DNA from 4 places in the Streptomyces agglomeratus genome. Region 1 is predicted to be linked to each of the others. Evidence: riboswitches for the same ligand, from Rfam matches in the RefSeq annotation. Region 1 holds a riboswitch; each other region holds the start of a gene.

Region 1 (6,910 bases):
CGTCTGGACCGTGCCCTACGCCCATTTCACTCTCGACCGAGGGGCCACCCCATGAGCACCGCACCGCCCCGCCCCTACGGCAGTTACGTCTACGCCTACCCGCACAAGACGGCGTACCGCGAGCTGGAGGACCGGCCCGCCCTCCGCGAACTGTGGGCGGACGAGCCCAAGAACGCCCTGTCCCTCTACCTCCACATACCGTTCTGCGAGGTCCGCTGCGGCTTCTGCAACCTCTTCACCCGGATCGGCGCCCCGGACGAACTGACCGGCCGCTACCTCGACGCGCTCGACCGCCAGGCGACCGCCGTCCGCGACGCCCTCGACGCCGGACCCGCCGGAGCCGACGACGGCGGCAACGGCGACAGCGCGGTGCGCTTCTCCGCCGCGGCCTTCGGCGGCGGCACCCCCACCTTCCTCGACCCCGGCGAGCTGGAACGGCTCTGCGACATCGCGGAGAAGCGGATGGGCGCCGACCTCGGCGCGGTTCCCCTGTCCGTCGAGGCGTCCCCCGCCACGGCGACCAGCGACCGCCTCGCAGTCCTCGCCGGCCGCGGCACGACCCGCCTGAGCCTCGGTGTCCAGAGTTTCGTCGCCTCCGAGGCCCGCGCGGCCGTGCGCCCCCAGCGGCGCGCCGACGTCGAGGCGGCCCTGGCCGCCGTCCGCGAGGCCGGCATCCCCGTCCTCAACATCGACCTGATCTACGGCATCGAGGGCCAGAGCGCCCGCACCTGGCGTGCCTCGCTCGACGCGGCGCTCGCCTGGCGGCCCGAGGAGCTCTACCTCTATCCCCTGTACGTACGCCCCCTCACCGGCCTCGGCCGGCTCGGTACCGACGCCGACGTCGCCTGGGACACCCAGCGCCTGCGGCTGTACCGCCAGGGCCGTGACCACCTGCTCGCCCACGGCTACGAGCAGGTCTCGATGCGCATGTTCCGCCGCGCGGACGCGCCGAAACAGGCGGCCGACGACTACGCCTGCCAGACCGACGGCATGATCGGCCTGGGCTGCGGAGCCCGTTCGTACACCTCCTCGCTCCACTACTCCTTCGACTACGCCGTCGACATGCGCGAGGTACGCAAGATCATCGACGACTACACCGCGACGGAGGACTTCTCCCGTGCCGAGGTCGGCCGGTACGTCGACGCCGGTGAGGCCCGCCGCCGGCATCTGCTGCAGTCGCTCCTTCAGGCCGAAGGCATGCCCCTGGCCGGTTACGCCGACCGGTTCGGCACGGCGCCCACCGACGACTTCCCCGCCGAACTCGACCGCTTCGCCGCCCTCGGCTGGCTCGACGAGAGCGCACCCGAGGGCCTGCTGCGCCTGTCCCCGGAAGGACTCGCGCACTCCGACGCGCTGGGCCCCGAGCTGTTCTCCCCCGCCGTACGGGCCGCCATGGCCGCGTACGACCTGAAGTGAGCGCGGCCATGGACCCGGCACACCTGACGATCCTCTACCGCGGCCCGCTCGCCTCCTGCGATTACGACTGTCCGTACTGCCCGTTCGCCAAGCGGCGTGACAGCTCCGAGCAGTTGCGGGCCGACCGCGCCGCGCTGGAGCGCTTCACCGCGTGGGCCGCCGCGCAGACCGACGACCGGCTCTCGGTCCTCTTCACGCCGTGGGGCGAGGGCCTGGTCCGCTCCTGGTACCGCCGCGCCCTGACCGAGCTGTCCCGGCTGCCGCACATCCGGCGCGTCGCCATCCAGACGAACCTGAGCTGCCGCACCGACTGGCTCACCGAAGGCGGCCCGGACCTCGGCACGCTCGCGCTGTGGTGCACGTACCACCCGGGTCAGACGCCGTACGACCGCTTCCTCGCCAAGTGCCGCGAACTGACCGCCGGCGGCGTGCGTTTCAGCGTCGGTGTGGTCGGCTTCCCCGAGCACCTGGCCGAGGCGCGCAGACTGCGCGCGGCGCTCCCGGCCGAGGTCTACCTGTGGGCCAACGCGGCGGAGGGCCGCACTTACACGGACGAGGAAGCCGCCCACTGGACGGCCCTGGACCCCCTCTTCCCGTACAGCCGCCACCCGCACCGCTCCGCCGGTCTCCCCTGCCGGACCGGCGAGTCGGTGATCTCGGTGGACGGCGACGGCACGGTGCGCCGCTGCCACTTCGTCCGTGCCGAGCTCGGCAACCTCTACGACGGCTCGTACCGCCGGGCACTGCGCCCCCGCGCCTGCCCGCTCGCCGTCTGCGACTGCCACATCGGCTACGTCCACCTGGAGACGCTGCCGCTGTACGACGTGTTCGCGGGCGGCGTCCTGGAGCGCGTACCGGCCGCCGTCTCACAAGGGCAGCAGATCGGGCCGCTTCGCCTCGACGTGGTCACCCGATGACTCGCCGCGCAGTCGCCGCCCGATCCAGGGCACCAGGTGCTCCCGCGCCCACTGGATGTTGTCGCGGCGCGCCTCCAGTGAGTTGCGCGGGGCCATGGGCGGCCACGCCTGGTCCGGGTCGGCCGGTACGTCGAGGCCGAGCACCTGGGCGGCGCGCAGCGCGACGCGGGTGTGGCCCTCGGGCGAGAGGTGGAGCCGGTCGCCGTCCCACGCGCGCCTGTCCTGGACGGACTTGAGCGACCACAGGTCGAGCACCGGGCAGTCGTAGCGGTCGGCGACCGCCCGCACGTGCGCCGTGTACGTCGCGATCTTGCCGCGCAGATGACGCAGCACGGGAATGCCACGCGTGTCGAAGCCGGTGGTCACCATGACGGTGCCCACAGCGTCGGTGAGCTCCGCGACGGCCCGTTCGAAGCGCTCGGCGACGTCGTCGGGGTCGCTGCCCGGCCGGAGGATGTCGTTGCCTCCCGCGCAGAAGCTCACCAGGTCGGGAGCCAGTTCCTTCGCGCGCGGGACCTGCTCGGCCACGATCTGGTCGAGGAGCCGGCCGCGTACGGCGAGGTTGGCGTAGCGGAACGTGTGCTCGGGGACGCGGTCGTCGAGGAGTACGGCGAGCCGGTCGGCCCAGCCGATGAACGCACCGTCGGGTCCGGGGTCTCCGACGCCCTCGGTGAAGCTGTCGCCGATCGCCGCGTACGACCCGATGGTGCCCGCACTGAATGTTCTCGAATCGTCTGCCACGTCGGCACATCCTTCACTGGAGCGAGTGACCTACGCCACCGTAGGGACGGGTTGACGCGGCGTGAGATAAGACACCGGTCAAGATTCACCCAACCCGGAATAGACCGAAAACGCACGTACGCCCCCTTTTGCCGCCGCGTGTGGCTGCAAAAGAGGGCGTACGTGAGCGTTCAGGAACGCCCGGCCGACGCAGAAGGACGGATCAGACAGTGACGATCGACAGTGACTGATCGGACGGCGACTGGTCAGACAGTGGCTGATCAGATGGTGACGCCGTGGCCGCGGAGGTAGGCCAGCGGGTCGACGTCCGAGCCGTAGCCCGGGCCGGTGCGGATCTCGAAGTGCAGGTGCGGGCCGGTGGAGTTGCCCGTGCTGCCGGAGAGACCGATCTGCGTGCCGCCACCGACGCTCTGGCCGGCGGAGACGGCCAGCGAGGAGAGGTGGGCGTACTGCGAGTACCGGCCGTCGTTGTGCCTGATGACGACCTCGTTGCCGTACGAGCCGCCCCAGCCCGCGGAGACGACGGTGCCGGGGGCGACAGCCTTGACCGGGGTGCCGCTGGAAGCGGAGAAGTCGACGCCCGTGTGGTAACCGCTGGACCAGCTGCCGCCGGCGGCGCGGTACGGGGTGGTGACGCCCGCTGCGACCGGGGCGGTGAAGCCGGACCCGTTGCTCTGCGCGGCAGCGGCGGGAGCGGGGGCGGAGACCTGCTTCTCGACCTTCGGAGCGGCCTTCGGAGCAGCCTTGGGCGCGGCCTTCGCCGGGGCGGGCTTCGCGGGAGCCGCCTTGGCGGGGGCGGGCCTAGAAGGCGCCGCGGCCTCGCCGCCGATGGTCAGCTTCATGCCGGGCAGGATCAGCGAGGGGTTGCCGCCGACGACCTGACGGTTGTCCTCGTACAGCTCCTGCCAGCCGCCGCGCACGTCCTGCTCGTCGGCGATCTTCGACAGGTAGTCGCCGGAGACCACGGAGTACGTCCTGGTGGCGGTCTTCTTCTGCGGCGCCTTCTTCTGCGGAGCCGCCTTCTCGGCGACGTCGGAGGCGGCGCTCTTGCCGGCGGCGGCGGGAGCCGGGGCGGCCTTCTCCGCGGCGTTCGCGCCGGTGGCGGCGATGAGGGGAAGTGCGAGTACGGCTCCGCCCGTTCCGGCGGCGACGAAACCGCGCGTCAGCGGGTTGGACCTCGGGCGGCGGTGCTTACCCTTTGCGGGCATGGAACATTCCTCTCCGGCGCCTACGAGGTGAGCTGTCGGGTTCGGGCTGGAGATGCCCGGCCGCGCCGGTGCGCGACTTAACCCCAAGCCGGTCCGGACAATGGGACATCCGGAGACCGGCGTACTTACCTGGTTCCCCCGCTCCTGCCACGCGTGAGTGAGTGTGAGTGCGGATTCCGGGAGGTGGCAGGATTCGGCGGTCCACCCGGATTGACGGTGACCGTAAGCCGACGGGGCTGCCCCGTACAAGCCAGTCCATTCATTCCGCCATGGACCGGTGCGAATTCCTGAGGCAATTCCCGTCACCCTCCGTGGATTACGGATCTTTACGCCCCGGCCGTGAGCTGGCATTCGCACACGGCGCTTCACCACGCACTGTCACGAATATGATCCTGCTCACCCGCCTTCGGGCCATTTCCCTTGCACACAAGGGCAGTTAACGTGATATCGCCCGTTTCGCACCAACTGCCGCATACCTACCATCTTGCTGCCGTAAGGGGGTCAAATCCGCCGCAGCCGGAACACCGCCGCGTCGAGGTCCCCGCGCAGCGCGGTGCGCAGCCCCCGGTGGAGCAGGACCGAACCCCGGTGCACGGCGGACGTGTCGGGACAGGCGTACGCCGCACCCGGGTCCAGCCCGCGCAGGCGCAGCGGCGGCTGCTGTTCCCCGTAGTGCTGGGCCTGGAGCCAGGCGAGGACCACGACGTCGTCACCGCGCACGTACTGGACCGCGCTGAGTCCTCCGTCGGGTGCGCGCAGCCGGTACAGCTCGCCGTGCTGCACGACCGGCCTGATCTCCTTGTAGAGGTCCACCCACTCGCGCGCCTCGGCGATCTCGTCCTCCCCCCACCCGGTCAGATCGCCGCCGATGCCGAGCACGCCCGCCATCGCACTCACGAACCGGAAGCGCAGCGAGCTGACGCGTCCGTTGAGCTGCGAGTTGGGGCTGTCGGTGACCCACGCGGCCATCGCCCTGGCCGGGTGCAGCTGGCTGAATCCGTGCTGGATGGCCAGCCGGTCCAGCGGATCGGTGTTGTCCGAGGTCCACACCTGGTCGGTACGGGAGAGAATCCCGAGGTCGATCCTGCCTCCGCCGCCCGAGCAGGACTCGAAGGCCACGCCGGGATGCGCGGCCCGCAGCCGGTCGAGGAGCGCGTACAGAGCGTGCACGTGTTCGGTCCACAGCCGTTGCGGGTACGGTTCACCGGGCCAGCCCGCGTCGGTGAAGCAGCGGTTGAAGTCCCACTTCACGTAGTCGACCGGGGCGCTCGACAGCAGCCCGTCGAGCTGCTCCCAGAGGTATGCCTGGACGTCGTCCCGCGCGAGGTTGAGGACGAGCTGGTTGCGGAACTCCGTGCGGGTACGACCGGGATGGTGCTGCACCCAGTCGGGACGGGCTCGGTACAGATCGCTGTCGGCGTTGACCATCTCCGGTTCGACCCAGATCCCGAACCGCATGCCCAGCCCGTGCACTTCGTCCGCGAGCGGCTTCAGCCCTCCGGGGAAGCGGTCGGGATTCGGTGTCCAGTCGCCGAGCCCGGCGCGGTCGCTGACCCGCGCGCCGAACCACGCGTCGTCCACCACGAACAGCTCGACGCCGATGTCCGCGGCCCGTCGCGCCAGGGCGCGCTGCTGCTCCTCGGAGATGTCGAAGCCGGTCGCCTCCCAGGAGTTGTAGAGGACGGGCCGCGAGCGCCCGGCGTCGGGGATCACGTGGGCGAGCTGCCAGGCGTGCCAGGCGCGGCTCGCCCCGCCGAACCCGCCGTCGCTCCACAGCCCGGCGAAGACGGGCGTGGTGTACGTCCCGCCGGGAGCGAGCCGCAGCAGGCCCGAGTCGTCGTGTCCCGCCCCGCCGGTGATCTGCATCGTGCCGTCGGGCAGTTGCTGTACGGCGATGCGCCACGACCCGGACCAGCCGAGCGCGCAGCCGTACACCTCGCCGCTCTCCTCCGTGGCGCCCTCCGCGTCGAGGGCGACCCAGGGCAGGTGCTGGTGCCCGGTGTGGCCGCGCCGGCTGCCCAGGACCTTCTCGCCGGGAGCGAGGTCCGAGCGTACGAGCCGGGATTCGGCCGCCCACCGGCCGTGCAGCTGGCTCAGCCGCCACCGCTCGCGCCGGGGCAGCGTCCAGGCGGCCGCGTCGGCCCGCAGCAGCTCCAGGCCGAGAGCGCCGGCCGGCCCGTCGTGCGCGACGGTGGCCCACCGCTCGACGACGTCGGAGTCCGCGCGCATCCGGTAGTGCAGGGTGAGGCCGAGGTGGTGCACGGGGTCGGCGAAGCGCAGCCGCAGCTCGTCGCCGTCCGTGGCCGACCCGGTGTGCCGCCACTCGGTGCCGCGCACGGCGGGCGTACGGACGGACAGGGCGGGCCGTACGAAGCGGGGGCCACCCTCGACGGGGTACTCCTCGCGTCCGTCGAGCTGCGACTCGAAGGGCCAGTACGGCGGTGGGGGTTCGGCGGCGAGCGACTCGGCGTCGGCCAGGGAGATCCGTGGCCCCCAGTGCAGATGGACCAGCTCGTCGCGGTCGGTGAGGTGCAGCGCGTAGCTTCCGGCCGCCCCGGTGAGCAGCCACGTACGGCCGTTGCCGCCGGTCTCGATCATCAGGTCCCCCAGATCAGCACAGGTGCGATC
Region 2 (6,910 bases), 1.9 Mb from region 1:
CTGGATCTTCGATCTGTGTCTCCGTAAGTCCTTCTGCTGCGCGGTGAGTTCGGCCAGCCGGTCGTCCGCCTCCGCCTTCAGCTGTGCGATCTCGCCCAGCTGCTGCCGGACCCCGGTGACGGCCGCGGCCTGCCGGTCGCCCGCACGGTCGGCGATCGCCGCACGTTCCAGGTACTCGTCCGGGTCGGACGTCAGCGCGAGCTGCACGGCCGGGTCGACGGCGCCGGTGCGGTACTGCGCGGTGGCGAGGGAACCGAGCGCGTCGCGCGTGGTGTTGAGGCGCTCGGTCCTGCGGGCGGCCTCGTCGCGCAGCTCGTCCAGTGCTTCGCCGGACCTGTCCGCCTTCTCCTTCACACCGTTGTACTTCTCGGTGGCGACCTCGGCGTCGTGGTAGAGCTGATCGACCTTCGCCTTCACCTGAGCGGGGGTGAGGGCGGGTTCCGCGTGCCCGACGCCGTCGAACGCCGTGGTGCTCGCCGCCCCGGCCAGCGCGAACGTGAGGGCGGTGCGTGCGGTGCTGCCGGTGAGCGTGCGCTGCTTGGGCTTTCGGTGCGTGGCCACGAGGGCGTCCACGTCCTTCCGTCCTGTACGTCGCTGTACGTCGAGCCGCTCGCACCCGACGGCGGCCCGCACAGGGGAGCGGGACCGCCGCCGGATTCTCGGCGGTGGTGGCCGACTGCCGCTCCGGGGAGGAACGGCGGTGGGGAGTCGGTCACCTGGGGAAGGACGCTAAACCTGGGGGTCACGGGGGAGCGGAGGGTTGACCGACAGTGCTCGAAATCGGCCTGCGTATGAGCGTGGTTGAAAAGCGGAATCGCGCCGGAAGCAAGCATTCCGCTCTGCCGTGACCAAAACTGCGATGCCACCCGAACCTGGCGTCGGGGCCTGCTATGGCCAGAGCTAGGCTCCGGTTCATGGACGTACTCATCAATGTCTTCGTCGGCCTGCACATCATCGGCATCGCCTCGCTGCTCGGCGGCTTCCTGACGCAGATGAAGGCGATGGGCTCCGGCACCGCCCGCTTCGTCCCGGCGATGCTGCACGGCGCGCTGACCATGCTCGTCACGGGCGTGGTGCTGGTGGGACTCAATCAGGCCGACGACCAGGCGGTGAACAACCTCAAGATCGGCATCAAGCTCGCCGTCCTGCTCGTGATCCTCGGGCTGGTGTACGTCAAGCGCGACGACGAGAAGGTCGAGAAGGCGGTCTTCGGGGCGGTCGGGGGACTGACCGTCGCCAACATCTTCATCGCGGTTCTCTGGACCTGAGGGCTGCGCACCGCCGCGTACCACCGGTCGCGGCGTGATTCCGGTGTTCGGATCACGCCGCGACCGGTGCCGGTGCTTCCCCGGATTCCCTACGCGGGGCGGACGCTGCCGTAGATCGGCATGTAGTAGATCGACTCCTCGCGGACGTACGCGCCGGGCTTCGGAGCGTGAATCATCTTGCCGCCGCCGATGTAGATGCCGACGTGGCTGATGTCGTCGTAGAAGAAGACGAGGTCACCCGGCTTGAGGTTGTCGGTCGCGACGCGGGTGCCGACGTTCACCTGGTCCCAGGTGGTACGCGGAAGATCGACACCGGCCGCCTTCCAGGCGCCCTGGGTCAGCCCGGAGCAGTCGAACGAGCTGGGGCCCGCCGCGCCCCAGACGTACGGCTTGCCGATCTGGGCGCGGGCGAAGGCGAGGACCTTCTCGGCCTTGGCGGCGTAGGCATCGGTGCCCGTTCCGGTGCCGGTGCCAGTTCCGGTGCCCGTGCCCGTGCCGGTTCCGGGAGTCGTGCCGGTGTCCGCGCCGCTGCCCGTACCCGTACCCGCCTCCGTTCCGCTCTCGTCCGCCTGTGCCTGCTCCCGCCGGCGCTCCGCCTCCGCCTCCGCCCTGGCCTCGGCCTCGGCTTCCGCCTTCGCCTTCGCCTCGGCCTTGCGCCGCGCCTCCGCCTCGCGCTTCTTCTCCAGCTCCGCGAGCCGCGCCTTCTCTCGCGCGCTCAGCCGCGACAGCAGATCGCGGGCCTCCGCGAGCTTGCGCTGCACGTCCTGCTTCGAGGACTTGAGCGTGGCCTGCGACTCCGTGAGGCTCTCCAGGCTCCGCGTCGCCTCGGCGCGCTTCTTCGCCGCCTCCGTCTGCTGCTTCTCGAAGTCGGTGACGTCCATCCGCTGGCGTTCCGTCATCCGGTCCATCAGCCGGTTCTGGTCGAAGTACGCCTGCGGGCTGTCCGCGAGGAGCAGCGCGGCGGTCGGGGTGACCGCCCCCGAGCGGTACTGCGCCGCCGCGTAGTTGCCGAGCTTGCGCCGCGCCTCGTTCAGCTTCCCGGTGCGATCGGCCACGGCGTCGAGCAGGCCGTCGACGGATTTGCGCTGCTGGTCCGTGGCCTCTTTGGCCAGGTTGTACTGCTGTGTGGCCGTGCCGGCCTGCCGGTAGAGGGCGTCGACCTTCTTCTGCACCTCTTCGACGGTCGGCTGGGGAGCCGTCGGCGCGGCGGGTGCCGCCCCCGCTGACTGGGCGAGCAGACCGACCGAGGCGATTGCGGCCGTGGTGATACCCAGTGCGGGTGCGGTCGTGCGTACTCGGGTCACCCGGGTACGCGGCTTGCGATGCGACGCCAAGGCCGGCATCTCCTTCCGTGGACCGCCTACCGGGTTAGCTGTCGGGTTCGGGCGGAACGGAAGGTGCCCTACGGTCCGCGGGACTGCGGACTGATTCACCCCAGGTCGTGCGCGTGGGTCCCCGGCTCCGAACTGCCTCTGGGCAGGCCGGATTAGGCGTGGACGGCACGCTCCGGCGCTGTTCGCCGGTGGGGGTACGAGCTGTCCGATCCGGCACGCTAGCCAAGGTTTATGACTGCTGGGAAGCCCGATGTTCGATATGCCCGATACATTTCCGTTACATGGCCGAGTTGGTCCCGTTGCGTGCTCCGTGCGCGCCACCCAGTGACGACCGCCGGGGGCGCGTGCGCAAGGTCACACCCGGCGGCCGCGGGCGAACGGGCGTGGCGGCGCCGGGCTTCCTCCGGTCCGGCCCCCGGTCGCGGGCTGCCGCTGGTGGGAATCCGGGGCGGGCTGTCGGTGGTCCCGCCTAAGCTTGGTAGACGATGAGCAGCCTCTTTGACGACAGCTTCCTGGCCGATCTCCAGCACACGGAGTACGCAAAGGACACAGCCCCGCCGCCCCCCGAGGAGCACGCCCCGGAGGAGGTCCCGCACGACCTCTTCGGGGGTGCCTTCGACGCGCCCCCGGCGCCCAGGGACGCGCACTACAGGGACGGCGCGCCGCGCCCCGTCGTGGACGCCGCCGCGCTGCTCGACGGGCTGAACGAAGAGCAGCGCGCCGCCGTCGTGCACGCCGGATCGCCGCTGCTCATCGTGGCCGGCGCCGGCTCCGGCAAGACCCGCGTCCTGACCCACCGGATCGCGTACCTGCTGGCCAAGCGGGGTGTGCACCCCGGCCAGATCCTCGCGATCACCTTCACCAACAAGGCCGCCGGCGAGATGAAGGAGCGCGTGGAGCAGCTCGTCGGCCCGCGCGCGGGCCACATGTGGGTCTCCACCTTCCACAGCGCCTGCGTGCGCATCCTGCGCCGGGAGTCGAAGAAGCTCGGCTTCACGTCCTCGTTCTCGATCTACGACGCCGCCGACTCGAAGCGCCTGATGGCACTCGTCTGCCGCGATCTGGACCTCGACCCGAAGCGCTTCCCGCCGAAGGCGTTCAGCGCCAAGGTCTCGAACCTGAAGAACGAGCTGATAGACGAGGAGACCTTCGCGGGTCAGGCCGCCGACGGCTTCGAGAAGACGCTGGCGCAGGCGTACGCGATGTACCAGGCACGGCTGCGTGAGGCCAACGCCCTGGACTTCGACGACATCATCATGACCACGGTGCACCTGCTCCAGGCGTTCCCGGACGTCGCCGAGCACTACCGGATGCGCTTCCGGCACGTCATGGTCGACGAGTACCAGGACACCAACCACGCTCAGTACACGCTCGTACGCGAACTGGTGGGCCCCTCGGGCGAGGGCCGGTCGCCCGGCGAGCTGTGCGTGGTGGGCGACGCCGACCAGTCGATCTACGCCTTCCGCGGCGCGACGATCCGCAACATCCTCCAGTTCGAGGAGGACTACCCGGACGCGAAGACGATCCTGCTGGAGCAGAACTACCGCTCCACGCAGACCATCCTCACCGCCGCCAACGCCGTCATCGAGCGCAACGAGAACCGCCGCCCGAAGAACCTGTGGACCGAGGCCGGCGCCGGCTCCCTGATCACCGGGTACGTCGCGGACACCGAGCACGACGAGGCGCAGTTCGTCGCCGAGGAGATCGACCGGCTGACCGACGCGGGCGACGCGAAGGCCGGCGACGTCGCCGTCTTCTACCGTACGAACGCCCAGTCCCGTGTCTTCGAAGAGATCTTCATCCGCGTCGGGCTGCCCTACAAGGTCGTCGGCGGCGTCCGGTTCTACGAGCGCAAGGAGGTCCGGGACGTCCTCGCCTACCTGCGCGTCCTGGCCAACCCCGAGGACACCGTTCCGCTGCGCCGCATCCTGAACGTACCGAAGCGGGGCATCGGCGACCGGGCCGAGGCGATGATCGACGCGCTGTCGCTGCGCGAGAAGATCAGCTTCCCGCAGGCGCTGCGGCGCGTGGACGAGGCGTACGGCATGGCGGCCCGCTCGGCGAACGCCGTGAAGCGCTTCAACACGCTGATGGAGGAGCTCCGTACGATCGTCGAGTCCGGCGCCGGGCCCGCCACGGTCCTCGAAGCCGTCTTCGAACGGACCGGTTACCTCGCCGAGTTGCAGGCGTCGACCGACCCGCAGGACGAGACGCGCATCGAGAACCTCCAGGAGCTCGCCGCCGTGGCGTTGGAGTTCGAGCAGGAGCGCGAGAGCGACGAGCCCGGCACGCTGGCCGAGTTCCTGGAGAAGGTCGCGCTCGTCGCGGACTCCGACCAGATCCCCGACGAGGACGAGGAAGGGTCGGGCGTCATCACGCTGATGACCCTGCACACCGCGAAGGGGCTGGAGTTCCCCGTGGTCTTCCTGACGGGCATGGAAGACGGCGTCTTCCCGCACATGCGTGCGCTCGGCCAGACGAAGGAGCTGGAGGAGGAGCGGCGGCTCGCGTACGTCGGCATCACGCGCGCCCGCGAGCGGCTCTATCTGACGCGCGCTTCCATGCGCAGTGCGTGGGGGCAGCCTTCGTACAACCCGCCGTCGCGGTTCCTGGAGGAGATCCCGGACACCTACCTGACGTGGAAGCGCAAGGGCGCGCAGGTACCGGCAGGTCCGGTTTCGGGCGTCGCCTCGGCGCTGTCGTCCTCGCTGGCCTCGCGGTCGCGGGGCGGAGGCGGCGGCGCTTCCGGCTTCGCCACGCGGCGGACGTCGGACAAGCCGGTGGTCGCGCTGTCGGTCGGAGACCGGGTCACGCACGACCAGTTCGGGCTCGGCACGGTGATGACGGTGACGGGGACGGGGTCGGACGCGCAGGCGACGATCGACTTCGGCGACGAGCGGCCGAAGAAGCTGCTGCTGAGGTACGCGCCCGTCGAGAAGCTGTAGGGCGCGGCGCGCGGGCGCCGATGGTCTCCGACGGTTTCCGATGGGTTTCCGACGGGCGCGGTACGGCGCGGTACGGCGCGGAACGGGCATCGGGGGCGCGCGCGCGTGGGCGCGCGCCGAATCGCTGGCCGAGGGCGCCGCGTGGCGCGCCTGGGCTGGGTGCCGACTGCCCGGGCTCCGGGACGCCGGGGCGTGGGGGTCCGGCCCGGTGTGTCCCTGTGGTCCGAGGCCGCTGAGCAGGTGGCGCGCGCCGTCTACGTCGGGCTGAGGCCGTGGCCGCGGAACCACGGCAGAGGGTCGATCGCCGACCCGCCGCCGGGGCGCACCTCGAAGTGGAGGTGCGGGCCGGTGGAGTTGCCCGAATCGCCGGCGTACGCGATGACATCGCCGGCCTGGACGGAGCCGGAGCGGATCTTGGTGCTGCTGAGGTGGCAGTACCAGGTCTCCGTGCCGTCGGCGGCGGTCACTATCGCCATGTTGCCGTAAGCGGTGTTGAACTGCGTGCGGACCGTGCCGTCCGTCGCGGCCATCACCGGTGTGCCGTACCCGACCGGGAAGTCGATGCCGGAGTGCACGGACATCCAGTTGACACCGGCCTGGCCGTAGTACGCGCTGAGGCCGTGCTGCTCGACCGGGAGCGCGAACTTCGGGCGGGCGGCCTCCTTGCGGGCGGCCTCCTCGGCCCTGCGCTTCTTCTCGGCGGCCTGGCGGGCCTGGAGGTCGATACGTTCCTGCGTCCGGCTGGCGCGGTCGGCGAAGTCCTCGGCGTCCGTGCTGAGGTTGGCCAGCTGCGTGTCGAGCTTGTTGTTGACCGCCACCGGCTTCACCGAACCGGGGTCGGCCGCCGACGCGGTCGTGGTGGTGTCCTTCTTCTCCTCGGCGGGGGCGCCGCCGCCGACGCTGCCGACCGAGGCGGCGGCGATGCCTGCCACACCCATCACGCAGGCGGAGGGGACGGCGACGGTGAGGAGTGCGGAGCGTTTGGCGGGTGTACGGCGGCGGCCGCGGCCGGAGTTGCCGGCGCTGCGGCGGGCCGAGCGGGAGCCGGGGGCGGCGGCGCGGGTGACGGCCGGTTCCGCGGCCGGCGCGTGTTCGAGGTCCGGGTCGTTTTCCGGCTCGTGTTCAGGCTCGTGTTCGGGCGCGTACTCCGAGGCGTATTCGTGTTCCGCCTCGGGCGTGTTGGCGGGCTCGTCGTGCCGGTCCTGCGCTTCGTGCGGCGCTTCTTGGGATGCGTCCGGTTCGTACGCCGCAGGGTTCTCGAGGAGATCGGCCTGGGGGAACTCGGCTGTTTCGTAGAAGACTTGCTGCGCCGTGGCGGTCTCGTACACGCCGGTGTGGCCGTCCGTGTGGCCGGAGTTCCAGG
Region 3 (6,910 bases), 800 kb from region 1:
CGTACACCGGCCGGGAACTTCGCCAGGTGTCCGTGAGCTTGCATACAGTGGCAGGACTTCTCCATATCGCGATCGAAGGGACGTACATGCCCATGGGTCACACGGCCACAGCGCAGGCCGGTTCCGGCGGCCTGACAGCGACTGAGCACCGGCTGGCCAACGGCCTGCGCGTGGTGCTCTCCGAGGACCACCTGACCCCGGTCGCCGCGGTCTGCCTGTGGTACGACGTAGGTTCGCGCCACGAGGTCAAGGGCCGTACGGGCCTTGCTCACCTTTTCGAGCACCTGATGTTCCAGGGCTCGGCGCAGGTCAAGGGCAACGGTCACTTCGAGCTGGTGCAGGGTGCGGGCGGTTCGCTCAACGGCACGACCAGCTTCGAGCGCACGAACTACTTCGAGACGATGCCCGCCCACCAGCTGGAGCTGGCTCTGTGGCTCGAGGCCGACCGGATGGGCTCGCTGCTCTCCGCGCTCGACGAGGAGTCGATGGAGAACCAGCGCGACGTCGTCAAGAACGAGCGCCGGCAGCGGTACGACAATGTCCCGTACGGCACCGCCTTCGAGCGGCTGACCGCGCTCTCCTACCCCGAGGGCCACCCGTACCACCACACGCCGATCGGCTCCATGGCCGACCTGGACGCGGCGACCCTGGAAGACGCGCGCGCCTTCTTCCGTACGTACTACGCGCCCAACAACGCGGTGATCTCGGTCGTCGGCGACATCGACCCCCAGCAGACCCTCGCCTGGATCGAGAAGTACTTCGGCTCCATCCCGTCCCACGACGGCAAGCAGCCGCCGCGCGACGGCACGCTGCCCGACATCATCGGCGAGGAGCTGCGCGAGGAGATCCGCGAAGAGGTCCCGGCCCGCGCGCTGATGGCCGCCTACCGGCTGCCGCACGACGGCACCCGCGAGGCCGACGCCGCCGACCTGGCGCTCACCGTCCTCGGCGGCGGCGAGTCCTCCCGGCTGCACAACCGCCTGGTCCGCCGCGACCGCACGGCCGTCGCCGCCGGCTTCGGGCTGCTGCGCCTGTCCGGCGCGCCCTCGCTCGGCTGGCTGGACGTGAAGACGTCGGCCGGGGTCGAGGTGCCCGACATCGAGCGCGCCGTCGACGAGGAGCTGGCCCGTTTCGCCGCCGAGGGCCCCACGCCCGAGGAGATGGAGCGCGCGCAGGCCCAGTTGGAGCGCGAGTGGCTCGACCGGCTGGGTACGGTCGCGGGCCGCGCCGACGAACTGTGCCGGTACGCCGTCCTGTTCGGCGACCCGCAGCTCGCCCTGACCGCCGTGCAGCGCGTCCTGGACATCACGGCCGAGGAGGTCCAGGCCGCCGCCGAGGCCCGCCTGCGCCCGGACAACCGCGCGGTCCTGGTGTACGAGCCGACACACGCCGCCGACGCGGCCGACGACACGACCACCGCCGCCGGTGAGACCGCGACGCGGGAAGGAGCGGACAAGTGACCGACACCGCAGCCGTGACCATGAAGTTCCACCCGCAGCCGCAGGCCGGCACCCCCACGCCGTGGGCCTTCCCCGCCCCCGAGCGCGGCTCCCTGCCCAACGGTCTGACCGTGCTGCGCTGCCACCGGCCCGGCCAGCAGGTCGTGGCCGTCGAGGTCTTCCTCGCCGCCCCCCTGGAGGCCGAGCCGGAGGGCCTCGACGGCGTCGCCACGATCATGGCGCGCGCCTTCTCCGAGGGCACCGACAAGCACTCCGCCGAGGAGTTCGCGGCCGAGCTGGAGCGCTGCGGTGCCACGCTCGACGCGTACGCCGATCATCCGGGTGTCCGGGTCTCCCTGGAGGTCCCCGTCTCCCGGCTGCCCAAGGCACTCGGCCTGCTCGCCGACGCGCTGCGCGCCCCCGCGTTCTCGGACAGCGAGGTCGAGCGGCTGGTGGCCAACCGGCTCGACGAGATCCCGCACGAGACGGCCAACCCGTCCCGCCGCGCGGCCAAGCAGCTCTCCAAGGAGCTCTTCCCGGCGACCTCCCGTATGTCGCGGCCGCGCCAGGGCACCGAGGAGACGGTGCAGCAGATCGACTCCGCCGCCGTGCGGGCCTTCTACGTGGCGCATGTACGCCCCGCGACCGCCACCGCCGTGATCGTCGGCGACCTCGAAGGCACCGACCTGGACGCCATCCTGGCCGACACCCTCGGCGCCTGGAAGGGCGACGGCGCCGAGCCGCGCCCCGTACCGCCGGTGACCGCCGACGACACGGGCCGTGTGGTCATCGTCGACCGCCCGGGCGCGGTCCAGACGCAGCTGCTCATCGGCCGGATCGGTCCGGACCGGCACGACCGCGTCTGGCCGGCCCAGGTCCTCGGCACGTACTGCCTGGGCGGCACGCTCACCTCCCGCCTGGACCGCGTCCTGCGCGAGGAGAAGGGCTACACGTACGGCGTGCGCGCCTTCGGCCAGGTGCTGCGCTCCGCTCCGGACGGATCGGGCGCCTCGATGCTGGCCATCAGCGGCTCCGTGGACACGGAGTCCACCGGCCCGGCGCTCGAAGACCTCTGGAAGGTGCTGCGCACCCTCGCGGCCGAGGGCCTCACCGACGCCGAGCGGGACGTCGCCGTACAGAACCTGGTGGGTGTCGCGCCGCTCAAGTACGAGACGGCCGCGGCCGTCGCCGGCACGCTCGCCGACCAGGTCGAGCAGCACCTGCCGGACGACTTCCAGGCCCAGATGTACGCCCGGCTCGCCGAGACGGGCACCGTGGAGGCCACCGCGGCGGTCGTCAGCGCCTTCCCCGAGGACCACTTGGTCACGGTCCTCGTAGGGGACGCCTCGCGGATCGAGGAGCCCGTCAGGGCGCTCGGCATCGGCGACGTGACGGTGGTCAGCGGCTGACGAGTCGACGCCGCACCGACCGCACGATTCCCGCGAAAACGGGAGATAGAGGGACCTCGGGAGCCGAAAGGCTGCCGGGGTCCTTCTCGTATGTCCGTTTTGTTGCGGAGGTTGCCTGTCTGGCCTGTGGGGTGCGTTACAAAACACCGTGTCTGTTTGGTGATTAAAAGATGTCCCGTTTAGCGTCTGTCCGGCTGTCCGTCAGCAGTGAGCCGCATCCGTGGCACCGGGCAGCCATCGCCGAGTCCCCGTCAGGCGCGAGCCTGGGGAGCCGGGGACCCAATCAGTCCCTGGGGTGAATCGGATGTCCTGCCGTACGGCAGGGGTCCGTAGGAGACCTTCCTGCTCCGAACCCGTCAGCTAACCCGGTAGGCGAGAAGGAAGGAAAGGACCAGCCACTTCATGGCGTTCACCCGTGCCACCGGGAAGCACCGTCGTCCGAGCCGCCTGACGCGCACCGGCGCGAACATGGCCGGCGTCGCCGCCCTCGCGACCACCGGCGTCATCGGAGGTCTGACCTCTCCAGCCCTCGCCGCAGACACCGGCATCAGCGCCGACGCCGTCCAGGACACCGGCCTGACCCAGGCCATCGTCATCGGCGACTCCCTGGCCGACCAGATCGCCGCCCAGGCCGAGCAGCAGAAGCAGCTCGCCGCCAAGGCGGAGGCGGCCCGCAAGGCGGAGGCCGAGCGCAAGGCCGAGGCCAAGCGCAAGGCGGAGGCGAGAGCCAAGGCCGAGGCCGAGGCACGGGCCAAGAAGGAGCGCGAGGAGCGCGCGGCCGAGGAACGCGCCGCCCGCGCGGCCGAGCGCAAGCGCCTGGGCAGCTACACCCTCCCGGTCGCCGGTTCCGTCGTGACCACCGGCTACAAGACCGGCGGCAACCTCTGGTCCTCCGGCAGCCACTCCGGTGTCGACTTCCGTGCCGCGTCCGGCAGTTCCGTCGTCTCCGTCGGTGCCGGCACCGTCGTCGAGGCCGGCTGGGGCGGGGCGTACGGCAACAACATCGTCATCCGGATGAACGGCGGCACGTACACGCAGTACGGCCACCTGTCGTCCCTCGGCGTCTCGGTCGGCCAGAGCGTCACCCCCGGCCAGCAGATAGGCATCTCGGGCTCGACCGGCAACTCGACCGGCCCGCACCTGCACTTCGAGGCCCGCACGTCCCCCGAGTACGGCTCCGACATGGACCCGGTCGCGTACCTGCGCGCGCACGGCGTGAACGTCTGACGGTCAGTCGTACGGAAGGCCCCGGCCCACCCGCCGGGGCCTTCCTCATGTCCAAAAGCAGTCCATGAATTCCGGCCTCCCGTCGGAAATCGCGGAATGCTGCAATAGAGTCACCGAACAGGCGTCGGTCGACCGCGTTTTGCGGGGATCAAGGCGGAGGTTCGGTCATGCGCGTTCCCGCGCAATCGGTATGCACGGCAATCCGTGACGACATCGTTTCCGGTGTGTTCCCGCGCGGCAGCAGGCTCACCGAAGAGCTGCTGGCGCGCCGTTACGGCGTCTCCCGCGTCCCGGTGCGCGAGGCGCTGCGCACGCTGGAGTCCGAGGGCTTCGTCACCACCCGCCGGCACGCCGGCGCCTGCGTTGCCGAGCCGACCGAGCAGGAGGCGGCGGACCTTCTCGAGGTGCGGACGCTGCTGGAGCCGCTGGGAGCCGCCCGCGCCGCCCAGCGGCGCACCGAGGCGCACCTCAAGGTGTTGCGCGGCCTGGTCAGGCTGGGGCAGGAGCGGGTCCGCCGGGGCCAGGGCGAGGATCTGCGCTCCCTGGGCGGCTGGTTCCACGAGACGCTCGCCCAGGCGTCGGGCAGCCCCGGCCTCACCGCCCTGCTCACGCAGCTCAGGCACAAGATCGCGTGGATGTACGCCGTCGAGCAGTCCGCCCGCCCCGCCGAGTGCTGGGCGGAACACGGGGCGATCGTCGACGCCGTGGCGCGCGGGGACGCCGAACGGGCCCGCGCGCTGACGGCGCTGCACACCGAACGGGCGGTGGCGGCGCACCGGCTGCGGCAGCCGGGTGCTCCGAAGCGCGAGCAGGAGCGCGTGAGGACTTCGCAACATGCCGAAAACATCGTGAGCGGCCGCTATTAACAGGCACGCCGTATACAAAGAGAGTTGAATTCAGGGGGGCCTTATTGTGCTGCCCGGATTTCCCGCCCCGCGCCTCCGCATATAGCGCGTACAACGAAAAGAGCCGCGGCGACCCAAATTCGGGATGCCGCGGCTCCTCCGCGAGAAGTCGCCCGTCCGCCGGTCGGCCCAGTGGGCCGTCCCGGGGGTACGAGTGGTCAGACGGTCTCGGGAAGCTCGTCCAGGCCCTCGGAGACCAGCTTCGCGAGGCGGTCGAGAGCGGCGTCCGAGCCGTCGGCCTCGGAAGCGAGCACGATCTCTTCGCCACCCTGCGCGCCCAGGCCGAGCACCGCGAGCATGGAGGCGGCGTTGACCGGGTTGCCGTCGGCCTTGGCGATCGTCACGGGGACACCCGAGGCGGTCGCGGCGCGAACGAAGATGGAGGCGGGTCGGGCGTGCAGGCCTTCGGCCCAGCCGACGGTGACACGGCGCTCAACCATGGTGTTGCCCTTCATGTTCTAACGGTTGTCTAGACCAGTCTCTCATGGCGCGCACGGCGGTCCCGACCCCGGCCCCGCGCGGGCCGCGCACAGGGCCCTCAGCCTGCCTTGCCCCGAGCGGGCCCGCGACCCGTAGGCTTTCGTCATGCAGCCCCCGCTGGAGCAGGCCCCGCAGGATCACCACGGGCACCACGCCTACCCGGCCCACTGGGAAGCCGACGTGGTGCTGCGTGACGGAGGTACGGCGCGGATCCGCCCCATCACCGCCGACGACGCCGAACGCCTGGTCAGCTTCTACGAGCAGGTGTCGGACCAGTCGAAGTACTACCGCTTCTTCGCACCGTACCCCCGGCTCTCCGCCAAGGACGTCCACCGCTTCACCCACCACGACTACGTGGACAGGGTGGGTCTTGCGGCGACGGTCGGCGGCGAGTTCATCGCCACCGTCCGGTACGACCGCATCAACGCCCAGGGACGCCCCTCCTCCGGCCCCGAGGCCGATCTCGCGGAGGTCGCCTTCCTCGTCCAGGACGCGCACCAGGGGCGCGGTGTCGCCTCCGCCCTGCTCGAACACATCGGCGCGGTCGCCCGAGAGCGCGGCATCCGGCGCTTCATGGCGGAGGTGCTGCCCGCCAACACCAAGATGATCAAGGTCTTCACGGACGCGGGCTACACCCAGCAGCGCAGCTTCGAGGACGGCGTCGTCCACCTCGAATTCGACCTGGAGCCGACCGACCGCTCCGTCGCCGTGCAGCGCGCCCGCGAGCACCGCGCGGAGTCCCGCTCCGTGCAGCGCCTGCTCGGCCCCGGCTCGGTCGCCGTCGTCGGCGCGGGGCGCGCGCCGGGCGGTGTGGGACGTACCGCGCTGCGCAATCTGCTCGCCGCCGGATTCACCGGCCGCACGTACGCCGTGAACCGGGCCTTCCCCGAGGACCTCACCGAGCTGGACGGCGTGCCCGCGCACCGCTCCGTCGCCGGGATCGGCGAGGCCGTCGACCTCGCGATCGTGGCCGTACCGGCCGAACGGGTGCCGGAGGTGGTCGCGGACTGCGGCGAGAGCGGAGTCCAGGGGCTGGTCGTCCTGTCCGCCGGGTACGCCGAGAGCGGGCCCGCGGGACGGGCGCGCCAGCGTGAACTGGTGCGGCAGGCGCGTTCGTACGGCATGCGGATCATCGGCCCGAACGCCTTCGGGATCATCAACACCTCGGACGCCGTACGCCTCAACGCCTCCCTCGCGCCGGAACCGCCCGCGCGCGGCCGCATCGGGCTGTTCACCCAGTCCGGCGCGATCGGCATCGCGCTGCTGTCCGGGCTGTACCGGCGCGGCGCGGGCCTCTCCTCGTTCATCTCGTCCGGCAACCGGGCGGACGTGTCCGGCAACGACTTCCTCCAGTACTGGTACGACGACCCCGACACCGACGTCGTCCTCCTCTACCTGGAGTCGATCGGCAACCCGCGCAAGTTCACCCGCCTCGCGCGGCGGACGGCGG
Region 4 (6,910 bases), 3.3 Mb from region 1:
GTCATGGCGCACCGGGGGAACCACGGTGTACGACCGGACGTTGAAAACCCCCGGTGAGCTGCGCGCACAGGGGGTTTCAGGGGGTGGACCACCGGCCCGGCGGGGGCCCCGTTCACACCGGCGCAACCCGCGGGAAGCGGTCCGGGATACGAGTGGCACCGCCTAGTTGAGCCTCGGAAGGGCTTCTGGACCCACATTCGTAGGCCGAGAGGCCCCAATTCCTTGTGAAGAACTTCACGAAGTTCCTTCGTCAGGCGATGGACCAAGCGATTCCGTCGAGGATGTCGTGCTCGCTGACCACGACTTCGCGGGCTCCCGTGCGCTCCATGATCTCCAGCAGCACGAGCGCTCCGGCCCCGATCACATCGACCCGGCCGGGGTGCATGACGGGGATCGCGGCCCGCTCGTCGTGGGTCGCGGCGAGCAGGTCGCCGGTGATCTCCCGGACGCGCTCGTACGGGACGCGGGAGTGGTGGATGGCCGCCGAGTCGTACGCCTGGAGGCCGAGCGCGATCGCGCCCACGGTCGTCACCGATCCCGCCAGCCCCACGAGGGTGTGCGCCTCGCGCAGCGGCACCGTCTCCTCGGCGAGGTCGAGCGCGGCGCGGATGTCGTCCCGTATGGCGGCGATCCGGCCGGGGTCGGGCGGGTCGCTGACGACGCCGTCGCGCACGAGGTGGCGCTCGGTCATCCGTACGCAGCCGATGTCGACGGAGCGGGCGGCCCGAACGTGGTCGTCACCGACGACGAACTCGGTGGAGCCGCCACCGATGTCCACGACGAGGTAGGGCCCGGCCAGGTCGTCGCGGCCGGTCAGCTCCTTGGTGGCGCCGGTGAAGGAGAACTCGGCCTCCTGGTCACCGGTGATGACCTCGGGCTCCACGCCCAGGATGTCGAGGACGCCCCGTACGAACTCGTCACGGTTGGCGGCGTCGCGGGAGGCGGACGTGGCGACGAACCTGATCCGCTCGGCGCCGTGCGCCTTGATGGCCCCGGCGTACTCGCGGCAGGCCGCGAACGTGCGCTCCAGCGCCTCGGGGGCCAGGCGGCCGGTGCGGTCGACGTCCTGGCCGAGGCGGACGATCTGCATGCGTCGGTCCATCTCGGCGAGCTCACCGGTCGCGGGGTCCGCGTCGGCGACGAGCAGGCGGATGGAGTTCGTACCGCAGTCGATGGCGGCGACGCGGGTGCGGGTCACTTGGCGTCCTCCTGGGCTGCCCCGTCCGTCGTGTTCGGCACGCACGGTGTCACGCACGGGCCCTTCGCCCACCACTCCGGCAGCAGCGCCAGCGCCTCGTCGCCGAACGGGTTCACGCCGGGGCCGGCCGCCAGCGCGTGGCCGACCAGGACGTGCAGGCACTTCACCCGGTCCGGCATGCCGCCCGCGCTCGGGAAGCCCTGGAGCACCTCGATCGCGTCGCGGCGCCGGATGTAGTCCTCGTGGGCGGCGCGGTAGGCGGCGGCCAGCTCCGGGTCCTCGGAGAGGCGGTCCTGCATCTCCTTCATCAGGCCCGAGCCCTCCAGCGTGCCGATCGCGCCGGACGCGCGCGGGCAGGTGAGGTAGTACAGCGTCGGGAACGGCGTGCCGTCCTCCAGCCGCGGGGCCGTCTCGACCACGTCCGGCTGACCGCAGGGGCAGCGGTGCGCGATGGCGCGCAGCCCGCGCGGCGGGCGGCCCAGCTGCTGCTTGAAGGCGTCGATGTCCGCCTCGGTGGGCTCGGTGCGCGGGGTGGTCGGGGGTGCGGCGTCCATGCGTGCGTTCGTGCCTTCGTGTTCGGTGGCGAGTGGTGAGTGGTGAGGGTGCTTACTGGTTGCCCGTGCGGTCGGCCTTGTCGACGCCGTCCCAGAGGTTCGTGTACCAGGGGCGGTCGGCGGCCCCCTGGTCTTCGCGGCGCCTGTCGCGGGCGCCCGGGTCGTAGACGGTGTAGCCCGTCTCGCCCGGCCGTACGAGGTGGAGGTGCTCACGGGCCAGGCGCTCGATGTACGCGTCGTCCTTGAGCCGGGCCTTCTCGTCGCGCAGCTCCTCGACGCGCCGGCCCGCCTCGCGCATCTTCCGCTGCTGGTCGGCGATCTCGCCGCGCTGCGACACGTACTGCCGCATCGGGTAGGCGAGCGCCACGACCAGGGAGCACACGACGAGGACGAGCAGCGCGGCCCGGCCGGTGAGCCGGGAGCGGTGCGCCTGACGGCGGGTCTGCGAGCGGTAGACACGGGCGGCGGTCTGCTCGCCGAGCAGCCGAAGCCTGGTCGCAGTGGAGAACCGGTCCCGGTCCTTCCCGGCCATGTCTCCGCCTCCCCTTATACGCGCGTACGTCCCCGCACACGGTACGGGACCGGGTGCGGGGACGTACGGAGGCTGGGGTCTTCAACCCTTGCCGCGACGGTTCCTTGCTGCGTCTATCCCTTGAAGCGGGGGAAGGCGCTGCGGCCCGCGTACACGGCCGCGTCGTCGAGGATCTCCTCGATGCGCAGCAGCTGGTTGTACTTGGCGACGCGCTCGGAGCGGGCCGGGGCGCCGGTCTTGATCTGGCCGCAGTTGGTGGCGACGGCGAGGTCGGCGATGGTGACGTCCTCGGTCTCACCGGAGCGGTGCGACATCATGCACTTGAAGCCGTTGCGCTGCGCCAGCTCGACGGCGTCCAGGGTCTCGGTCAGCGAACCGATCTGGTTGACCTTCACGAGCAGCGAGTTGGCGGCGCCTTCCTCGATGCCGCGGGCCAGGCGCTCCGGGTTGGTGACGAAGAGGTCGTCGCCGACGATCTGGACCTTGGTGCCCAGCTTGTCGGTGAGGACCTTCCAGCCGGCCCAGTCGTCCTCGAAGAGCGGGTCCTCGATGGAGACGAGCGGGTACGCCGCGACGAGCTCCTCGTAGTACTCCGTCATCTCGGCGGCCGAGCGGGACTTGCCCTCGAACTCGTACGAGCCGTCCTTGTAGAACTCGGACGCGGCGACGTCGAGCGCGAGCGCGATCTGCTCACCGGGGACGTAACCGGCCTGCTTGATGGCCTCGAGGATGAGGTCGAGCGCGGCGCGGTTGGAGTCCAGGTTCGGGGCGAAGCCGCCCTCGTCGCCGAGGCCGGTGGACAGGCCCTTGGACTTCAGGACGGACTTGAGGGTGTGGTAGACCTCCGTGCCCCAGCGCAGGGCCTCGGAGAACGACTCGGCGCCGATCGGCGCGATCATGAACTCCTGGATGTCGACGTTGGAGTCCGCGTGCGACCCACCGTTGAGGATGTTCATCATCGGAACGGGCAGCAGGTGCGCGTTCGGGCCGCCGAGGTAGCGGAACAGCGGCAGGTCGGACGCCTCGGAGGCGGCGTGCGCGACGGCGAGGGAGACGCCGAGGATGGCGTTGGCGCCGAGGGACGCCTTGTTCTCGGTGGCGTCCAGGTCGAACATGGCCTGGTCGATCAGGCGCTGCTCGGTGGCGTCGTAGCCGACGAGCTCCGGGCCGATCTGCTCGATGACGGCGAGGACGGCCTTCTCGACACCCTTGCCCTGGTAACGGTTCGGGTCACCGTCGCGAAGCTCAATGGCCTCGAACGCTCCGGTGGAGGCACCGGACGGAACAGCAGCACGACCGGTGCTGCCGTCGTCGAGGCCGACCTCGACCTCGACCGTGGGGTTGCCTCGGGAGTCCAGGATTTCCCGGGCTACGACGACGTCGATGGACGGCACGAGCATCTCCTTCTGGGATGTGACGCTAGGGGTGCAGGGTCACTTTCGCCTTGCGGCAAGAGCCTAACCGGCCCGGGGGCGTCGGCGGCCCTTCGCCCGCCCCCTGGGACGAGAAGAGGCCCGAATACCCGCATTGGGGACGTAACTCTTGGACGCCTTGGCGGGGCGACGCGACCTACTGGGCAGTAATGGCGAAACCCCGGCCCGGCGCGTACGGGGGGAACGCGCCGGGCCGGGGTGCTCAGGGGGTGATGGCGGGTCAGCTCAGGTGGAGCTGCTGGCCCACGTAGATGACATCGGCGTCGTCGACGATGTCCTTGTTCAGCTCGAACAGCTTCTCCCAGCCGCCCTTGACCTTCTTCGCCTCGGCGATCTTGCCGAGGGTGTCGCCGGACTTCACCTTGTACTCGCCGTCGCCCTTCTCGAAGGACTTCGGCGCGGCGGGCTTCGCGGCCTCGGCCTTGGGCGCGGAGCGGACCTCACTGCGCGAGGCGGGCTGCTCCGCGGCGCGCGGGGCGGCCTGCTGCTGCGGCTGCTCCTGCTTCTGGCTCTGCGAGGAACCGGAGGTGTCGACGCCCGGGTCGACACCGTCGTTGGTCAGGCCACCGGCGCCTGCGCACGCCCAGGCACCCGGGCCCTGCATGTCGAGAAGCTTCTCGGCGGTGGCGATCTGCTGCGCCTTCGACGCCTTGTCGGCGGTCGGGGCGTACTGCGTGCCGCCGGCGGCGGCCCAGCTGGAAGCGGAGAACTGCAGACCGCCGTAGTAGCCGTTGCCCGTGTTGATGGACCAGTTGCCGCCCGACTCGCACTGGGCGACAGCGTCCCAGGTCTCGACGGAGGCGGCGGAGGCCGACGTCGCGCCCATCAGCGGGACGGCGACAGCGGCACCGGCGACGCCGGCGAGCGCTGCGAAACGAGCGGCCTTGGACGGGCGACGGTGCTTGGCGTTGCTGGAAAACAGCATGCGACATCTCCTCACCGACGCCTACGAGGTGAGCTGTCGGGTTCGGGCCAATGAGTGCCCGGCCGCGCGACTCGCGTCGCGCGCCTTAACCCCAAGCCGGTTTCCGTACGTCTTCCGACGTCCGGCCCCCGGCGCCTACCTGGGTCCCCCGCTCCTGCCTACGGCGCTTTACGCGTCAGTTCCCCCCGGCCGCCGGCAGGATTCGGCGTGACGGTCGACGGGGCCCGCGGTGGCGAGCGGTCCGACCGTAATCACATGAGCCCTTGATGTTCAAAAAGGCTCATCAGGGATATATCGCCCCTGTGCGCCCCTTCCCGCCCCTCATCGGCGCAGGTCAGGAGCGGCGCGGCCGGATTGCCGGGGTCAGGGGGGCGAGTTGAGGCAAAGAGACCCTTGTCTCACTTGCTTCTATGCGGACAAAGTGGCCTTAACCGCCCCCAACTACCCCCGAAATCACCCCAGATCGAGGCTCTGGCCAGGGAGGATGAGGTCGGGGTCGGAGCCGACCGTCTTCTCGTTCGCGGCGTAGAGCGCCGTCCAGCCGCCGCTCAGGTCGTGCGCGTCGGCGATGGCCGAGAGACTGTCGCCGTCGCGGACGGTGTAGCTGCCGTCCTTGGCGCCGACGGCGGCCTTGGTGTCGGCAGGATCACGTGTCGATCCGTCACCTCGCGAGGCGTGGCGGCCCGATTCGCGCTCGATGCCCGATACGCCGGGTACGGCGTCGAAGCTTTCTGGCGCCTCTTCGCCGCGGTGCTTGCCCTTGGGCGCGCCCTCCTGGGTGGCGGGCGGCGCGGGGGACTTGGAGGCCCCGCCCGGCTCCTCGGAGGTACCGGGAGCGCCGGACCCCTTGGACGCCTCGGACGCGGGAGGCGTGGCGGGCTCGGCGGTCTTCGCGGACCCCGACCCCTTCTTGCCCGCGCCGGCGGACGCGTCGGCCTTCGGCGCCGCCGGCTCCGGGCTCTGAGAACCCTCGGGAGCGGCGTCCGACGTGTCGGCCTTGGGCTCGGCGTCCGTACCGGCGCTCGCGCCGTCTGCGGACGCGGCGTCGTCACCCTCCGTCAGGCCGGAGATGAGCGCGCAACTGGGCCACGCCTGGGGGCCCTGCTCCGCGAGCACCTTCTCGGCGACCTGGATCTGCTGGGAGCGGCTGGCGAGGTCGGCGCGCGGCGCGTAGGCCGTACCGCCGAACTTCTGCCAGGTCTCCGGGGAGAACTGGAGTCCGCCGTAGTAGCCGTTGCCGAGGTCGGCGCTCCACATGCCGCCGCTCTCACAATCGGCGACCCGGTCCCAGGTCGTGGCTTCGGCAGCGGACGCGCCGCTCGCGCCGAGCAGCGGGATGGCGATGGCCGATCCGGCGACTCCTGCCGCGACGACGAGAGCCGGAGCCTGACGGGGGCGGCGGTGTCTACCGTTCCCGGAGCGCATGCGGTTGCCTTTCGAGTGACGGCTGAGGTTGACGGTGAACGTAGCGGTACTCGAACGTTTGTCACAAGTCGATGCAGCGCAGATCACGTGAAGGTCTCGAAATGACACAGCGTCACTTTCGCTCCGTACCGAATGTGACGGGTAGGGTGCGCAGTCCGCGCATGATCAGGCCGCCCCGCCACCGCAGATCGTCAGGGTCCGCCGCGAGTCGCAGGTCGGGAAGACGCCGCAGCAGCGTCGCGATCGCCGCCTGCCCTTCGAGCCGGGCCAGCGGGGCGCCGAGGCAGTAGTGGATGCCGTGCCCGTAGCCGAGGTGCTGGTTGTCGCGGCGCGAGAGGTCGAGCGTGTCGGGCTCGCTGAAGCGCTCGGGGTCCCGGTCGGCGGCGGCCAGTACGACGAGCACCGGATCGCCGGCGGCGATGTCCCGGCCGCCGAGGGTCAGCGGCTCGGTGGCGTACCGCCAGGTCGCGAGCTCCACCGGCCCGTCGTAGCGCAGCAGTTCCTCGACGCCGGTGGCGAGCAGCTCCGTATCGCCTTCGGCCAGAGCGCGCTGGAGGCGCTCGCGCTGCTCCGGATGCCGCAGCAGCGCGTACACGCCGTTGCCGATGAGATTGACCGTCGTCTCGAATCCGGCGAACAGCAGGATGAAGGCCATCGCCGCCGCCTCGTTCTCGGTGAGGTGCTCGCCGTGGTCGCTGGCGCGGATGAGTCCCGAGATGAGGTCGTCGCCCGGCTCTTCCCTTTTGCGGTGGATGAGCTCGGCGAGGTAGTTGCGCATCTTCTTGACCGACCGCGCCACTCCCCCGCGCGGCCCGCCGCCGTGCCGGATCATCATGCCGGCCC

The links. A riboswitch is a leader RNA that binds a small molecule or an ion and turns the genes downstream of it on or off. The one in region 1 is predicted to bind cyclic di-AMP.
Region 2: it holds a riboswitch for cyclic di-AMP, as region 1 does, so the genes downstream of both, AS594_RS14115 (C40 family peptidase) here and AS594_RS05765 (M23 family metallopeptidase) in region 1, are expected to answer to the same signal.
Region 3: it holds a riboswitch for cyclic di-AMP, as region 1 does, so the genes downstream of both, AS594_RS09185 (M23 family metallopeptidase) here and AS594_RS05765 (M23 family metallopeptidase) in region 1, are expected to answer to the same signal.
Region 4: it holds a riboswitch for cyclic di-AMP, as region 1 does, so the genes downstream of both, AS594_RS20640 (LysM peptidoglycan-binding domain-containing protein) here and AS594_RS05765 (M23 family metallopeptidase) in region 1, are expected to answer to the same signal.

What each region holds. Positions count from the first base shown of each region.
Region 1 is NZ_MEHJ01000001.1:1,392,986-1,399,895, forward strand. Features, by position in the region: gene AS594_RS05745 (STM4013/SEN3800 family hydrolase) at 1-55, shown strand, start outside; gene AS594_RS05750 (STM4012 family radical SAM protein) at 52-1,416, shown strand; gene AS594_RS05755 (STM4011 family radical SAM protein) at 1,425-2,333, shown strand; gene AS594_RS05760 (SGNH/GDSL hydrolase family protein) at 2,283-3,074, opposite strand; gene AS594_RS05765 (M23 family metallopeptidase) at 3,335-4,282, opposite strand; cyclic di-AMP (ydaO/yuaA leader) riboswitch at 4,285-4,456, opposite strand; gene AS594_RS05770 (alpha-galactosidase) at 4,784-6,880, opposite strand.
Region 2 is NZ_MEHJ01000001.1:3,317,929-3,324,838, reverse strand. Features, by position in the region: gene AS594_RS14125 (C40 family peptidase) at 1-561, opposite strand, end outside; gene AS594_RS14120 (hypothetical protein) at 915-1,268, shown strand; gene AS594_RS14115 (C40 family peptidase) at 1,358-2,611, opposite strand; cyclic di-AMP (ydaO/yuaA leader) riboswitch at 2,610-2,771, opposite strand; gene pcrA (DNA helicase PcrA) at 3,088-5,547, shown strand; gene AS594_RS14105 (M23 family metallopeptidase) at 5,802-6,910, opposite strand, start outside.
Region 3 is NZ_MEHJ01000001.1:2,195,622-2,202,531, reverse strand. Features, by position in the region: gene AS594_RS09195 (M16 family metallopeptidase) at 87-1,460, shown strand; gene AS594_RS09190 (M16 family metallopeptidase) at 1,481-2,848, shown strand; cyclic di-AMP (ydaO/yuaA leader) riboswitch at 3,077-3,238, shown strand; gene AS594_RS09185 (M23 family metallopeptidase) at 3,251-4,075, shown strand; gene AS594_RS09180 (GntR family transcriptional regulator) at 4,243-4,941, shown strand; gene AS594_RS09175 (HPr family phosphocarrier protein) at 5,139-5,420, opposite strand; gene AS594_RS09170 (bifunctional acetate--CoA ligase family protein/GNAT family N-acetyltransferase) at 5,566-6,910, shown strand, end outside.
Region 4 is NZ_MEHJ01000001.1:4,734,307-4,741,216, reverse strand. Features, by position in the region: gene AS594_RS20660 (Ppx/GppA phosphatase family protein) at 251-1,198, opposite strand; gene AS594_RS20655 (DUF501 domain-containing protein) at 1,195-1,752, opposite strand; gene AS594_RS20650 (FtsB family cell division protein) at 1,805-2,284, opposite strand; gene eno (phosphopyruvate hydratase) at 2,398-3,684, opposite strand; gene AS594_RS20640 (LysM peptidoglycan-binding domain-containing protein) at 3,938-4,642, opposite strand; cyclic di-AMP (ydaO/yuaA leader) riboswitch at 4,646-4,818, opposite strand; gene AS594_RS20635 (LysM peptidoglycan-binding domain-containing protein) at 5,096-6,067, opposite strand; gene AS594_RS20630 (cytochrome P450 family protein) at 6,180-6,910, opposite strand, start outside.